DNA from 3 places in the Enterococcus sp. CR-Ec1 genome. Region 1 is predicted to be linked to each of the others. Evidence: predicted binding sites of a transcription regulator. Region 1 holds the regulator's gene; each other region holds the start of a gene.

Region 1 (5,129 bases):
GAGTAACGTAAAGAAGAGTCGGCGTATTCGGCAGTTGTGAAAAAGCCTCCAGACGGGTTAGCAGTTCTTCTCGCGCAAATAGATCAAGGCCCGTACAAGGTTCGTCCAAAATCAGGATCTCTGGTTGTGCCATCATGGCCCGTGCGATCATGACAAATTGTTTTTCTCCTTGAGAAAGGACGTGATAGGAACGATGGATCAGATGAGTCAGCCTCAAGTCAGCCAAAAGTGCTTTTGCTTGGTCCAGTTGGTTTTCATCATAAGATTCATAAAGACCAATACTGGAATAAAGCCCGGATAGAACGATCTCTTCAGCCCGGTCTCGTCCATAAAACTTATTTTTTAAAGCGGAACTAACCCAACCGATGCGCCGTTGAAGATCCGGGACAGACGTTTTGCCGTATCGTTCACCTAGGACTGTTCGGTGACCAGAAGAAGGCCATAAAGTTCCTGTAATCAGCTGCAAAAGTAAACTTTTCCCCGCGCCATTCAGGCCTAAAACCGCCCAATGCTCATTTTTTTCCACTTGCCAATTGATGGTTTCTAATAAAAATTTTTGGTTGCGAATGATTGAAACCTGTTGAAAATCAAGGACTGTCATCGATAATCGAACCTAATCAGGTTCTTCACCTCCATTTATAAGAATATTCAGAAAATAATACCTACTATTATAACACATCAGTCCAAATTTCGCTGGTTGGTTGGTATCGCATTCATATCTTTTGTCAGAATTCAGAATGCTTGTTATGATGAAACTATACAGGAGGGATGATAACTATGGGTACTTTTAAAGACGAAAAAGATGTGATCGTTGGCAAGGCTAAAGAAAAAATCGGTGAGTGGACCAATAATGAAGAACTTGCCCATTCTGGGAAAGAACAAGCACACGAAGGTCAGATCAAGAAAGAGCACGATCAAAAAAGAGTCAATGAATTAGAAGATCAAAATGACGAGCGCGATGCCCGCAATGATCGAACTACCCCAGAAAATGTCAGCAGTGAAGAATTGTTGCGAGCTGAAAATCCTGATGCCAATAAAATTTCTTCTGCCGATCGTCGAGATGCAGACCAGCTGAAGCATTATACTGGAATTGAAGATAAATTATAACTGAACACGGATGCCTTCGTCTTCTAGACGAGGCATTTTTTTGTTAACCAGAGTGGATGAAGAGTCAAGAGACTACTACTCAGTTGACAATTGCTCAACATCTCATTATAATCCATTAAGATCGCATAGAGAGAAGCAAAGAAATTGGGAGGTGGTCATCAAATGCTTATTTATGCATTGTGTACGACTGTCAAGAAAGTAGAACAGCCGCAATAGGAAACGGAAAATTAGAAAGAAGGCTTTTTTATGATCGAACCTTACCAATTTCATTCAATTAAACATCAAGTATACCAATTAGTTCGAACCTATCAATCGGTGAATGATCCTCGAACGATCAAAACGGTTGAAACGATGACCAAAGACGCCATAGAAAAGTTTTTTCCTGAAGAAGAAACAGCACCACGTGAAATTTTAGCTGCTTTCTTTCAACAGGGGATGACGATCAGTCGCAGCAATGAGCTGTTAACAGAACTCAAAGAGTACGTCCGACCCTTTCAGGTGCCGACAACAAAACAAATTGAAAAAATGTTTCGGAAGGTAAAAAAACTGAAAATACCTGATTTTGCTTCCGTTGATTTAAAAGAGACCACTTATCTTGCTTGGGATGATATCGGTAGTCAAAGCAAGTTTATGATCATAGCCACTGAGCAGGGATTTACAGGACTTCACGGTCATGTGTCAACCGAGGTCAAAAAAGGGATCTGTCCCTTGTGCCAGCATGAAGGAAATGTGTCGATGTTTCTTTCTTTGACCAAGAGCAACGGCGATGGAACATATACGAAACGCGGGAATTATATTTGCCGTGATAGCCAAAGGTGCAATCAGCAGTTGGAACAGCCAGCAAATTTGCATGATTTTGTTTCTTTGCTGCAAATGAAAGATAAATAACGAAATGAAACGGCAGAAATCTTTCTGCCGTTTTTTCTCATTGAAAAAAACAACAGTTATAGCATTATTTAAATTTTGTATTAAATGAACAGAATAAACCACTTTGGCTATTGTACCAATGGATTTCATGTTATAATTAATCATAGAAACCGATGACTTTACGTGAAAACGTAAGCGCATAAGAGAGAAAATGAGGTGGAACTATGCAATGTCCAAAATGTCATCATAACAATTCGAGGGTAGTTGATAGTCGACAAGCCGATGATGGACGTGTGATTCGCCGTCGTCGTGAGTGCGAAAATTGCGGCTATCGCTTTACAACATTTGAACGTATCGAAGAGGCACCCCTACTTGTCATTAAAAAAAATGGTGCCCGTGAAGAATTCAACCGAGAAAAAATTTTACGGGGCTTGATTCGTTCTGCTGAAAAACGACCAGTGACAATGGATCAGATGGAAACAATCGTCGATCATGTGGAAAGTCGTGTCCGTGCTCTTGGTGAAAATGAAATATCTACGACACAAATTGGTGAGTATGTGATGGAAGATCTAGTTGATTTAGACGAGATCGCTTATATCCGTTTTGCCAGTGTATACCGCCAGTTTAAAGACATGTCAGTTTTCTTAAAAGAACTACAAGACATCGTCGAAAAAGCGAAAGAACCACAAGAATAGAGGGGGACAACAAGTGGGCAATAGTTTACCGAATCAATCGTACAAAGTGTTCAAAAGCCGTCCACTTACAACGGAAGGGAAAGACGCCCTCATTTATTTGTATCAACCAATTATTGAAAGTGATGCTTTAGCGTTGTATTTGACACTAGCAAGCGATGTCCAAGCCCAAAGCATTTCTGGCGAGGAGTCGATGACGACCGTGCATCTAGATATCTTGAATGCCATGAATGTCGGAATGCCTCGCTTCATAAAAGCCAAGCAAAACCTAGAAGGTATCGGCTTGCTGAAATCATATGAAAAAGCAGATTTGCAAAACGGATCCTCCTATCTGTATTGGTTGCAAGAACCGGTCCATCCAGCAGCGTTTTTTCAAGATGAATTGTATGCCTATCTGTTGTTGGAAAGAGTCGGAGAGCGTAAATTTAATCAGCTGGTCAAGCTGTATCAGCCAAAGCAGTGTTCCTTGACCGATTATCAGGAAGTGACTCAATCCTTCTCAGCCGCCTATGGGTTAAATACCGCTCGTTTCGCCTCTCATGAAGAAACGTTACAGGCAGTCAGTAATTCTTTTCAAGAATCCAATGCAAACTTGGTGCTTGACGAAAAGCAATTGGATTGGGACTTTCTTTTATATGAAGCGCAACGTCGGTATATCCGTGCCGCTAATTTCACGCCGAGTTTTCGACAAAAGTTAGTTCTATATCATTCCTTATACGGCTATGATGTGTTGGAATTGTTGGATTTGATGGCGGACAATGTTTCTTTGACAACAGGAGAGGTCGATCAGAAGAAGTTGGAACAAGCGATCATGAAAAAATCGCGGCAGACCTTCACGAAAACATCGACAAGAGAAGATCCTCAAGCGGAAAGTCAGTTGCGCCGCTTCAATACCTTAAAACAGAATGGTTTTTCAGAAAATGATGTATTATTGATTCAAGAAAGTGAGAACAATGCACCGATCGCTTTTCTAAAGGCGATCAAAGCGGAGAAAAACAGTTTTATGACCGATTCAGAACAATGGTTGATCAAAAGCCTTGTCGAACGATCACCATTGCCGAATAGTGTGATCAATGTTCTGGTTCATTACGTTTTAGTAGTCCAAAACAATGCCGCTTTATCCGGAAATTATGTAAATAATATTGCCGCCCAGTGGTCAGAATTAAAAATCGGTACGGCAGAAGATGCGATCAAGCATGTTCGGAGCCTTGTTCGAAGTGCCAAGGAAAAACGCAGCCGACCACAAACAAGCGGCAAAAAAATCATTCGCGAAGAAAAGCTGCCTTCTTGGGCTGAAAAACCAGTGGAAGAGACAGCATTAACGCCAGAACGACAAGCAGAATTAGATAAAAAACTGCAAAACTACTTGCATAAGAAAGCTGGTGACAAGTAATGGAAGATGTTGGAAAAAACTTAGGGAAATTATTGGATAAACGCAATTACCGTGATCAGTTTTCATCAATGATGGCAGAAGTTTTGCAAGATCCTGATGTCAAAGCGTTTATTGCCGAAAATGAAGAAGCATTGACCGAAGCGGATATTCAAAAAAGCTATGCGAAACTGTATGAGTTCGTTCAAGAAAAGCGGAAATTCCGCATCAATGATCCTTCCATGATCGCACCGGGCTATGAACCACGCTTAGCGTTAAATTTTCATTTTATTGATGTCACCTATGTGCCAACCCAAGAGTTACTGGCTTACCAGAAACAAGAAGAGATCCGCAGTCGCATCAAAGCGATGGATATGCCTAAAGATATTCAAGAAGCGAGCTTTGCAGATTATCAGCAAACGCCTGGACGAATGGAGGCTATCGCAGCCGCCGTTGATTTTATTAGTGAGTTGACAGCGAATCCGCAAGAATTTCATAAAGGCCTTTACTTTGTAGGAAGTTTTGGGATTGGCAAGACTTACCTGCTTGGAGCAATCGCCAGAGATTTAGCAGAGGCGGGGTATACAACGACACTTGTCCACTTTCCAACATTTGCGGTAGAGATGAAACAAGCAATCGGCAAAGATCAAGTGGGGGACAAGCTGAATGCAGTGAAAAAAGCCCCAATTTTGATGATGGATGATATCGGTGCTGATGCGATGAGCAGCTGGATTCGCGACGAAGTCTTCGGTGTCATATTGCAATACCGCATGCAAGAACAACTGCCGACCTTTTTCACTTCGAATTTTACTATGCATGAGTTAGAACAGCATCTTTCGGTGACGCAACGAGGTGAATCCGAACCATTAAAAGCCAAGCGCATTATGGAACGTATCCGTTATTTGACACAAGAAATTCAAATGACTGGTAAAAACCGACGAAATGATGGCCAATAACTGACTATTACTGGAGGAAGAAGATGATGACAAAACAGGTAATAATAGGATTATCCTTTGCAGCAATGCTGCTTTTAACAGCTTGCGGCAATCAGGGAAACAGCGCTGCAAATGGGGAGACTGGAACTTCTGAAACTA
Region 2 (5,129 bases), 530 kb from region 1:
AAAGCGTACGTTTTTTTGGTCGTCGCTAAATTCATAGGTCAATGGATGCGCCCACTCGATTGGCAGCTCTTCATCCAACAACTGTGTCAGCGCGTCTGTTTGCACCTTTTCGGTCTGTAAATAAGCAATGGTATAGGTGAATCCTTTGATTTGTTGGTACGCCTCATCTTGAATGACAAGGACATTGGGTAAAGAATAGCGTAAAGCACTATCACCAAAATAATCTTGTTCGGCTTGAATGAGTTTAAAATTATGCTGACTGCCGACTTTGACTTCATCGCGATATGTGATAAATGAACGAGTTACGTCGTATTGACTGTCAAAAAGTACAGCTTGCTTATCAGTACTCAGTCGAATCTCAGGAGCACCCGGAACCAGTTTTCGCAGACGCTGATAATCCGAAAGTGCCACCAGATTCACCATCATATTTTCGACACTTTCATCTTGCAATTCTCCTAGGTAGCGTGTCTGCACCGTCATATTGGTCATTTTGTAGGGAATTGCTTGTTCCGCTGTAATTGGCACATCCGACTTTTCTAAAAGGGTACGCAAGGCCCCTGCCTGCTCTCCTGACACCTGAAAGGAAGTTGGATAGATACGGTTCGTTGCTTGGTAATTCAAAGAGATGACCCCCATTGTTCCCCCTATCAATGAAATCGCGATTGCAGTGATAATCGTCAAAAGGGCGTAGCTTTTCCACGTCCTTTGCAAGTAAGCACGCACGTTATTGTAAGCAATCAACTTCGCCCCTTTGATAAGGCGTTTTTTTGGTTTACTCAAAAAATACAACAGTGCTGGCAAGGAACAATCAAAAAAGAGATAGGTTGCCGTTATACAGCAAAATAGAATCAGTAAAGGGATCCATAGAATCGCTGAAAAATCTTGCGTATACGTGATATAGTTGGTCCATGTTTCCCTTAGGGTCAATGACAGATAATACCCTACCCCAAGTAAAATCAGACCTAGGACCCCCATCAATGTACGAAACGGAGTCATTTTCATTTTTTTGATCGGTAAGCGGTATTCGGTCTTGATCAATTCACTCATTGGGGTACGCCAAACAAAAAGGATCACTTGAATACTCAATATAATCATTGCGGCGATAAAGACAAAGACCGTCGAAAAAATCGATTGCGGTGAATTAAAGAAATGACTGGTCAAATTTAGGCCCATTGCCCGAATCAAAATCATTGAGAAGAATTTTGAAAAAATAATTCCCATAAAGATACCGGTCACTAGAGAGAAAAAATTTAGTAAAAACGTTTCCCGTAGCAACAGCCAAGCAAGACGACCTTGCCGCAACCCCAAAAGCTGGTAAACACTGATTTCTTTTTGTCGCTGACTAAGAAAAAAATGATTGGCACTCAGCATAAAAAACAAGACGACAAAGGCAACCACACTGCTGCCGAATCCTAAAACCCCTTCAATGCGGATGTCTTGCTGGACCCGTTGATTCAGCAGACGATCATTCATCAAGGCGTTAAAGGAATAAAAAATCATCACGGCGGTCATCATACAAATAAAATACACCATATAATTGCGAAACTGCCGCAAAAAACTCCGCCAGCCGATTTTAAACAACATGGCGCGGACCGCCTCCAATCGTAGCCTGCATATCGATGATTTTTTCGAAAAATTCCTGACGGCTGCCTTTTTTGACAACTTCCGCAAAGAAGACACCATCGCGAATGAACAGAATCCGATTGCAGTAGCTGGCGGTAAAAGGATCGTGGGTGACCATCAAGATCGTCGTTTTTTCTTGTTGATTGATCTGCGCTAAATACCGTAACAATTCTGTTGCCGCTTTTGAATCAAGGGCTCCCGTGGGTTCATCAGCAAAAAGGACCGCCGGACGACTGATGATCGCCCGAGCAGCAGCGACCCTTTGTTTTTGCCCTACAGACAATTCTTCTGGGTAGCGATCCAACAAGTGTTCGATCCCTAACAAATTGGCCGTCTCCTCGATACGTACTTGGGTTTCCTTCACGGGCAAACGATCAATCGCTAAAGGCAGCAAAATATTGTCTCTGGCTGTCAATGTCTCTAAAAGATTAAAATCTTGAAAGATGAAGCCAATCTGCTGACGGCGAAAATCGCTGAGGGCTTTTTCCGACATTCGGGTAATGTCTTTGCCATCGATATAGATCGAGCCTAAGCTAGGTCGCATGATTGAAGACAAAAGATTCATCAAGGTCGTTTTCCCAGCACCGCTTGGCCCCATGACCCCAACAAATTCTCCTTGATCCACTGCAAAAGAAAGGTTATCTAATACTTTGGTTTGATTGAAACGGGTGCCGTAACTTTTTGTCAGATGCTTCACATCGATCATATTTTTCACACAGAACCCTCCTTTAAAAAAATTCTCTCCTTATGGTAGCATACTTTATCATTGAATACTTCTGCTTCAAAACAGAGAAAAAATATATTTAAAAAAGTTTTTATTCATTATGTGAAACATGGAACAACCAAATCCTTAATCTTATCAAGTTTTCTCGAAAACACCTCAATGAATATACACCATATATTGTGTATATCCAAAACACAAACCCTTTTCGACTACTATATATAGTTGCTCATTTCTACAATTTGTTTTATTATATTGTGGAAGATAAGGAGTGGTAGAAATGATGAACATTAAGAGAAATCCTGAGCAAGGGTTGGAAAGACAGTCCGCTTTGCGTCAGTTAAAAATCGTAAAACGTGATGGACGGCTTGTCGATTTTGATGATCAAAAAATTTATGATGCGTTAGTGAAAGCCCTGAGAAAAATCAACGGTGAGCTTTCTCCCATCGACCACGAAAAAATCACCGAGATCGTTGACAGTGTCGATCACGAGATCGCGGAACGTTTTCGTACAAATGTAAAAATCTATGAGATCCAAAATATCGTCGAGCATATCTTGTTAGCAAAAAACGAGTATGCCTTGGCTGAAGAATATATCAACTACCGGACCCATCGTGATTTCGAACGCAGCAAAGCAACAGACATCAACTTTACGATCAATAAATTGATGAATAAAGATCAATCGGTCGTCAATGAAAATGCCAATAAGGATAGTAACGTGTTCAACACACAACGTGATTTGACCGCTGGGATCGTAGGAAAATCGATTGGTTTGAAAATGCTGCCTCCTCACGTGGCAAATGCCCACCAAAAAGGCGACATTCATTACCATGACTTGGATTATCATCCATATACCCCAATGACTAACTGCTGCCTAATCGATTTTAAAGGCATGCTAAATAATGGATTTAAAATTGGGAACGCCGAAGTGGAATCGCCAAAATCGATCCAAACGGCCACCGCTCAAATCTCACAAATCATTGCAAATGTAGCATCGAGTCAATATGGTGGCTGTTCTGCTGATCGAACAGATGAATTATTGGCTCCTTTTGCTGAGTTGAATTACCAAAAACATTTAAAAGATGCCGAAGAATGGATTGAGACACCCGAACGTCGGGAAGCTTACGCGAAGAGCAAAACCCGCAAAGATATCTACGATGCAATGCAAAGTCTAGAATACGAAATCAATACGTTATTCACCTCTAACGGACAAACGCCGTTTACTTCCCTTGGCTTTGGTTTAGGAACCAACTGGTTCGAACGGGAAATTCAACGAGCGATTCTCCAAATTCGCATCAACGGGTTAGGCAGTGAAAAGCGTACTGCTATTTTCCCGAAATTGATTTTTAGTATTCGCCGTGGGGTCAACTTGGCACCTACCGATCCGAACTATGATATTAAAGAACTGGCTTTAGAATGTGCCACTAAACGGATGTATCCGGATATTTTGAATTATGATAAATTGGTTGAATTGACTGGCAGCTTTAAAGTGCCGATGGGCTGTCGTTCTTTCTTGCAAGGCTGGAAAAACGAACGTGGTGAAGAAATCAATGTCGGTCGGATGAATCTAGGTGTCGTGACATTGAATATTCCACGGATCGCCTTAGAAGCAAATGGCGATCAAGAAAAATTCTGGTCACTGCTGGAGGACCGTCTGCAAATCGTTAAAGATGCCCTTGTCTATCGAGTGGAACGCTGTAAAGAAGCGAGTCCCGCCAATGCGCCGATCCTTTATATGTATGGGGCTTTCGGTGAACGTTTGGATCGCAAAGACAATGTCAACGAATTATTCAAAAACAAACGTGCCACTGTTTCGCTTGGTTACATTGGTTTATACGAAGCTGCTTCGGCTTTTTACGGTGGAACTTGGGAACAAGACCCAGAAGCAAAGGCCTTTACGATGGCGATCGTGAAAGAATTGAAAGCTCATGCCGATGCCTGGGGCGATGAATACGGCTATCATTTCAGTGTGTACTCGACCCCTAGTGAAAGCTTGACCGATCGTTTCTGTCGCTTAGATACCGAAAAATTCGGTGAAGTTGAAAATATTACCGACAAAGAATATTATACCAATAGCTTCCACTATGATGTGCGGAAAAATCCGACACCATTTGAGAAACTTGATTTTGAAAAGGACTATCCAAAATACTGTTCTGGTGGCTTTATTCATTACTGTGAATATCCAGTCTTGCAGCAAAATCCAAAAGCGTTAGAAGCAGTTTGGGATTACGCATATGATCGGGTCGCTTATCTTGGAACAAATACCCCTATCGATCACTGTTACGAGTGCGGATATGAAGGAGACTTTAATCCAACCGAACGAGGCTTTGAATGTCCACAATGTGGCAATCACGATCCAAAAAGTTGTGATGTTGTCAAAAGAACCTGCGGGTATCTTGGAAATCCTCAAGCTCGCCCGATGGTCAACGGTCGTCACAAAGAAATCTCTGCTCGGGTCAAACATTTGCAAGAATAATCATAAAAGGAGTGTTAGATTTCTTCTACACTCCTTTTATCGAACAACCCCTGTAATTCACAATAGAAAGAAGTTTTCGTATGAGAAATCCTAAGCCCCAAGAATGGAAAGCAAACGAGTACAGTCAAAATTATATTGCTGATTACAAAGCCTTCAACTTTGTGGACGGTGAAGGCATCCGAAATAGTTTATATGTGAGCGGCTGCCTGTTTGCTTGTGAAGGCTGTTTCAACAAAGCCGTCCAAAACTTTCGCTACGGCACACCTTTTACCCAAGAGCTAGAGGATCGAATCATTGAGGATCTGCGAC
Region 3 (5,129 bases), 1.1 Mb from region 1:
CGCTTTGGTTCTTTCAGGATGATCCATCAGGTATTCGTCAACGATCTCCGCATTGATTTCAATAAACTTACCTAGTCGACCGCTTCTAAAATAAGAAAAGGAGTAGTAAGGTTCTAAACCGGTTGAAACTCCCGTCATCGTGCCTGTCGATCCTGTTGGTGCAACGGTCAAAAGATGAGAGTTACGAATGCCGAATCGCAGCACGCCTTCGTGGATGTGCGCTGGCATTTTTTTCATGTATCCTGTATCGACAAATTTCTTCCGCAACGCTTGCGTCTCTTGGTCATTTTTTCCAATCAGGAAGGGAAAGCTGCCTTTTTCTTTCGCCAATTCAATGGATGCCTCATAGGCAGTGACTGCCATTGCCTCGAAAATTTGATCAACGAATTGATTCCCTTCTGCCGATCCGTATTTTTTCCCACAGTAGATCAATAAATCTGCCAAGCCCATGATCCCTAATCCAACACGTCTTTCCCCTTTCGCCTGCTGCTCATTTTTGTCAAAAAAGTAAGGCGTTGCGTCAATAACATTGTCTTGGAAACGAACTGCTGTTTTCACGGTTTCTTTTAGTTTGGCAAAATCAACGGTGCCTTTCTGGCGATCCGCCATGTTTGCGAGATTGATGGCTGCCAAGTTACAGACGGCATAAGGGGTTAGGGGCTGTTCACCGCACGGATTGGTTGCCACGACTTTTTGTCCGTATGCTGTAGCATTCGTCATCTTGTTGGCATTATCGATAAAGAAAATACCAGGCTCAGCAGAATACGTTGCACAAAAAGTAATCAACTCCCATAACTCACGAGCTTTGATCCTTTGATAGGTTTTGACTTTATGACCAGCTGCTGCCCATTCTCGCACATCCCCGACTTCCGCCCATTTTGCATCATATTGCGCCATCTCTGCTTCTGAATAATTGTCAATATCTGGAAAGCGCAGCTCATACCACCCATCTGTCTTCACTGCTTCCATGAATTCTCCTGTCAAGCAGACTGAAATATTCGCACCAGTTAAGAAATCACTTTCTTTTACCGTATAGCTGCCACCTATTCGCAATTTTTCTTTTGCCTTTTGGATCATGTCATTATGTTCCTTATCTGACGATTCAGGCAGTTGCGCTAGATAAGTGAACATTCTTTCTTCCATTTTTGTCAAAGGATCAAATTGCAGTTTTTCATTGATCAGTTGTTTGATTGCTGCATTCGTGACTGTTTTTTTCAGGTGAAGCAATACAGCAGGATTTTGAACTTTAGAAAGAATAAACGTAAAAATATCTGGATGCCAATCTGCCATCATAATCATCTGCGCTCCGCGACGACTACCTCCTTGTTCGACAAGGTTCGTCAAGTTCGCCAAATCATTCAACCAAGAAACTGCCCCAGAAGACCGACCGCTGACGCCGTGGACCACACTTGATTTTGGTCGCAAGGTCGACCCATTGGTTCCAACCCCACCACCACGACTCATGATTTCCATGACTTCTTGTCGATGGACAGCAATCCCTTTTCGGGAATCATGGATGAAAGGCATCACAAAGCAACTGAAGTAGGTAACTTGAGAATTTGTTCCTGCTCCATAAAGTACTCTGCCTGCGGGAATTAGGTTTTGCGCCACGATTTGTTGGTAAAACGTCTCAAGGAAGCGCTCCTGGTCATGGGACTCGTTGGCAGAAATCCCTTTGGCAACACGATGCGCCACTTGCTCAAAAAAGAGTTCTAACGGTTTTTCAATGTCACTTTTTCTTCTTTTCACAAGTCCACTGGCTTGTTCATCAGTATCTTCTAACGCTGAACGATAGGCCTCTTCCACTTCGATAGAGACTAGTTCCCCATCGATTGCTTTCACAATACCGATTCCTCGTGCAGGATATTTAGGATCAGCTTTCGTTGTCAAAATCACCAAATCATCCTTACCCAACGTTTGATGGGTTTGATCCTTGAATGAGTAACGATCCAACATAATCAAACGAGCGATTCCCTCAAATGTTTTGGTCATTTCCGGTGTGATCGCCGAAACTTCTTGGAACAACTTGATATCCTCGTTCAATTTCTCAATCGTTTGTTTTTTGTAGTCCATTTCTTTCCCTCTCCTTCTAAAAACACAACATATTGTGCTCCGTTTTTATTATCGTACTATATGATGTGTATTTCAATCTTGAATTATATTATTTTCCATGTATAATGAGAATGATTATCAATTAGAAAGTCGGCGATTTTCATGCTTCCTCCCCAATCCAAGGTATTCTCCGTTCAAAGAATTTCTCATTTAGCACTGCTCACCGCAGCGTGTATCGTTGGACGGTTGGTTTTTGTCTTTATCCCTAACGTTCAGCCTATGAGTGCCCTTTTATTTTTAGTGGCTTTTTCTTACTGCTTAACCGATGCGTTGATGATTGCCTTGCTAAGTTTGCTCGGAACAAATATCTATTTAGGCATGGGTCCCTGGACGATCAGTCAATTGGCTGCACTTACCGGCACCATCGTTCTTTTTCAACAGCTTGGAAAAATCCCGATCATCAAGAAAAATCGTATCCTGCAAGCTTTCTTTGCCTTTCTTTGCGGACTTCTTTATGGCTTGATCGTTTCGTTGATGGAGGTTTGGCTTTATCAGTTTCCTTCGTTTCTTGCCTATTACCTTCAAGGACTACTGTTCGATTTCTTTCATGCCAGTGGAAACTTCGTCTTTTATTTGCTTTTATGGCCAGTATTTGAGCGAATAACACCCAACTCCTATAAATTGAAGAAAAAAAACCAGTGATTTCGATGGAATGAAGAATCCGGCTAACTTTGTTTTCGTGTTTCTTTGAAAGAATGTTAGCGTAAAGTTATTGTTAGAAAAACAAAAAAACTATGGCTACTCTTCTGTTTCCTTTGCTTAAAAATCTATCCAAAAAGTAACAGCTAAAAGCCTTTCGAAAGGGTTTCTTTCATCTTTATGCGTCCATTCATTTAAATGAAACGTTCTCTATTTCATCCACGCCCTTGACCGAATGTAGTAGCATTTCTTTCAGATTATTAATGAATGATGATGTTTACTTTTTCTATCATCAGAAATTTATTATTTTTTTTAAATAACAATTTAATTTTTCTTGACCAAAAGAATTCAGAGGTTTATCCTAACTATGGAAAATCAATGACTGGATAAAAAAGAGCAGCTGAAATTTTTTTATTCAATTTGACCTTTGACATTTGTGAAAAAGTGCATAAGAAACTTGATAGTGATCAAGCGCTTATGGAAAGAAATTTTTTTCTCACTAAATTTCAAAAAACGCTCTATTTTAACCAGTCAGAAAAATCATTTTAAGAAGGAGAAAGCGATGAATGAGAAACAATTACGCTGGTATAATATTGCGCTGATGGCGTTCGTCTCTGTTTGGGGACTGGGAAATGTTGTAAACAATTACGCTCAACAAGGATTGACTGTTGTTGTTTCGTGGCTATTAATTATGGCTCTTTATTTTGTACCCTATGCATTAAGTGTTGGTCAGTTAGGATCGACCTTCAAAGAGTCAAGTGGTGGGGTCTCCTCATGGATCAAAGAAACCTCAACAAAGCGGTTGGCTTTTTTTGCTGCTTGGACTTATTGGGTCGTTCACGTGCCCTACTTGGCACAAAAACCCCAAGGAATCTTAGTATCCTTGAGTTGGTTATTTAAAGGAAATGGTACATTTGTATCGACGATGGGTTCCATGGAAGTCTCGTTGATTTGTTTAGCTATTTTTCTATTCTTTTTATGGATTGCCTCTAAAGGATTGACGACCTTAAAAATGATTGGGAACATCGCGGGAACAGCCATGTTCGTGATGTCGATTCTTTTTATTCTTTTAGCAGTCACCGCTCCAGCAATGACTGGTGCTGAAATTGCTACACCAAACATGTCATCTGTTTCAACCTATATCCCTAAATTTGACTTTACCTATTTAACCACGATCTCGATGCTGGTATTTGCGGTAGGCGGCTGTGAAAAAATCTCGCCTTACGTAAATAACACAAAAAATCCTGCAAAAGAATTTCCAAAAGGCATGATCTTTTTAGCCGGTATGGTGGCGTTATGTGCCTTGCTCGGCTCGATTGCTATGGGGATGCTTTTTGATGCCAACCATATTCCAGAAGATTTGATGGTTAACGGCGCTTATGAAGCCTTTCAACGACTTGGAAACTTCTACGGAATCGGCAACTTCTTTGTCATTCTTTATTCCATCGCCAATGCGTTGGCGCAAATCTCTGCTTTGGCCTTTTCAATTGATGCCCCATTGAAAATATTACTGTCTGATGCTGATTCAGAATTTGTACCAAATGGCTTAGCAAAACTAAACAAAAAAGGAACACCAGTAAATGGATATATTATGACTGGTATCCTGGTAAGCATTTTGATCATTATTCCAGCACTAGGAATCGGCAATATGACCGAACTGTACCGTTGGTTGCTGAACTTGAATTCAGTTGTCATGCCACTGCGTTACTTATGGGTCTTCTTAGCCTTTATGCTAGTCAACAAACACGCCAATCGCTTTACTTCCGATTATAAATTCGTGAAAAACACCAAAGTTGGCTTTGGGATTGGCTTATGGTGCTTCTTGTTCACGGCCTTTGCCTGCATTTTAGGGATGGTTCCTAAGCTTGATTATGCGGCAGATCCGCAAGCTTGGTTCTTCCAATTGGCCTTAAATATCATTACGCCGATCGCCTTTCTTTTGATTGGCTTGATCTTGCCAATCATTGCGAAACGTGTAAATAAAAAATAATCATTTGCTCAAAAAAAAGGTGTCCGACAACTATTTCGGTTGTCGGGCACCTCTTTCTTTGTAAATGAACTTCTCCGCCGCGTGCGGTATTTGATCCATCCTCTTGCCGAAGCGTTCATTCCTCTTTGTTGTACTCTTTGTTGTCCTTTTTGATTCCATACTTGATCCACTGCACCTTATAGCGGAAATCTTTGATCAGCTCTTTTGCGGTCCATTCATTCGAAATAAAATCTGTCAGACTATCCATCACGACCGCCATAATAAAGTAAAGGAAACTGACGGCTTCTTGCGTATCATGGATCGTGAAGCGATTTTCTTCCAACAGCTCCAACCATTGGCGAATCATGGGCGAATCGTCAGGGATCGCATCGCGCTTCGTCCAGGCATT

The links. The regulator NrdR, encoded in region 1, represses ribonucleotide reductase genes. The targets are predictions, from matches to a motif close to ACACNATATATNGTGT.
Region 2: the regulator NrdR is predicted to act here: its motif matches at 2,515-2,530, upstream of nrdD (anaerobic ribonucleoside-triphosphate reductase).
Region 3: the regulator NrdR is predicted to act here: its motif matches at 2,096-2,111, upstream of CXM95_RS04025 (vitamin B12-dependent ribonucleotide reductase).

What each region holds. Positions count from the first base shown of each region.
Region 1 covers NZ_CP025223.1:1,956,281-1,961,409, reverse strand. The annotation lists gene CXM95_RS09455 (ABC transporter ATP-binding protein) at 1-601, opposite strand, end outside; gene CXM95_RS09450 (hypothetical protein) at 778-1,107, shown strand; gene CXM95_RS09445 (FusB/FusC family EF-G-binding protein) at 1,354-1,995, shown strand; gene nrdR (transcriptional regulator NrdR) at 2,199-2,669, shown strand; gene CXM95_RS09435 (replication initiation and membrane attachment family protein) at 2,683-4,059, shown strand; gene dnaI (primosomal protein DnaI) at 4,059-4,991, shown strand; gene CXM95_RS09425 (hypothetical protein) at 5,015-5,129, shown strand, end outside.
Region 2 covers NZ_CP025223.1:1,425,588-1,430,716, reverse strand. The annotation lists gene CXM95_RS06870 (FtsX-like permease family protein) at 1-1,584, opposite strand, end outside; gene CXM95_RS06865 (ABC transporter ATP-binding protein) at 1,574-2,338, opposite strand; gene nrdD (anaerobic ribonucleoside-triphosphate reductase) at 2,625-4,820, shown strand; gene nrdG (anaerobic ribonucleoside-triphosphate reductase activating protein) at 4,901-5,129, shown strand, end outside.
Region 3 covers NZ_CP025223.1:857,419-862,547, reverse strand. The annotation lists gene CXM95_RS04025 (vitamin B12-dependent ribonucleotide reductase) at 1-2,073, opposite strand, end outside; gene CXM95_RS04020 (hypothetical protein) at 2,215-2,754, shown strand; gene CXM95_RS04015 (APC family permease) at 3,314-4,741, shown strand; gene CXM95_RS04010 (TetR family transcriptional regulator) at 4,857-5,129, opposite strand, start outside.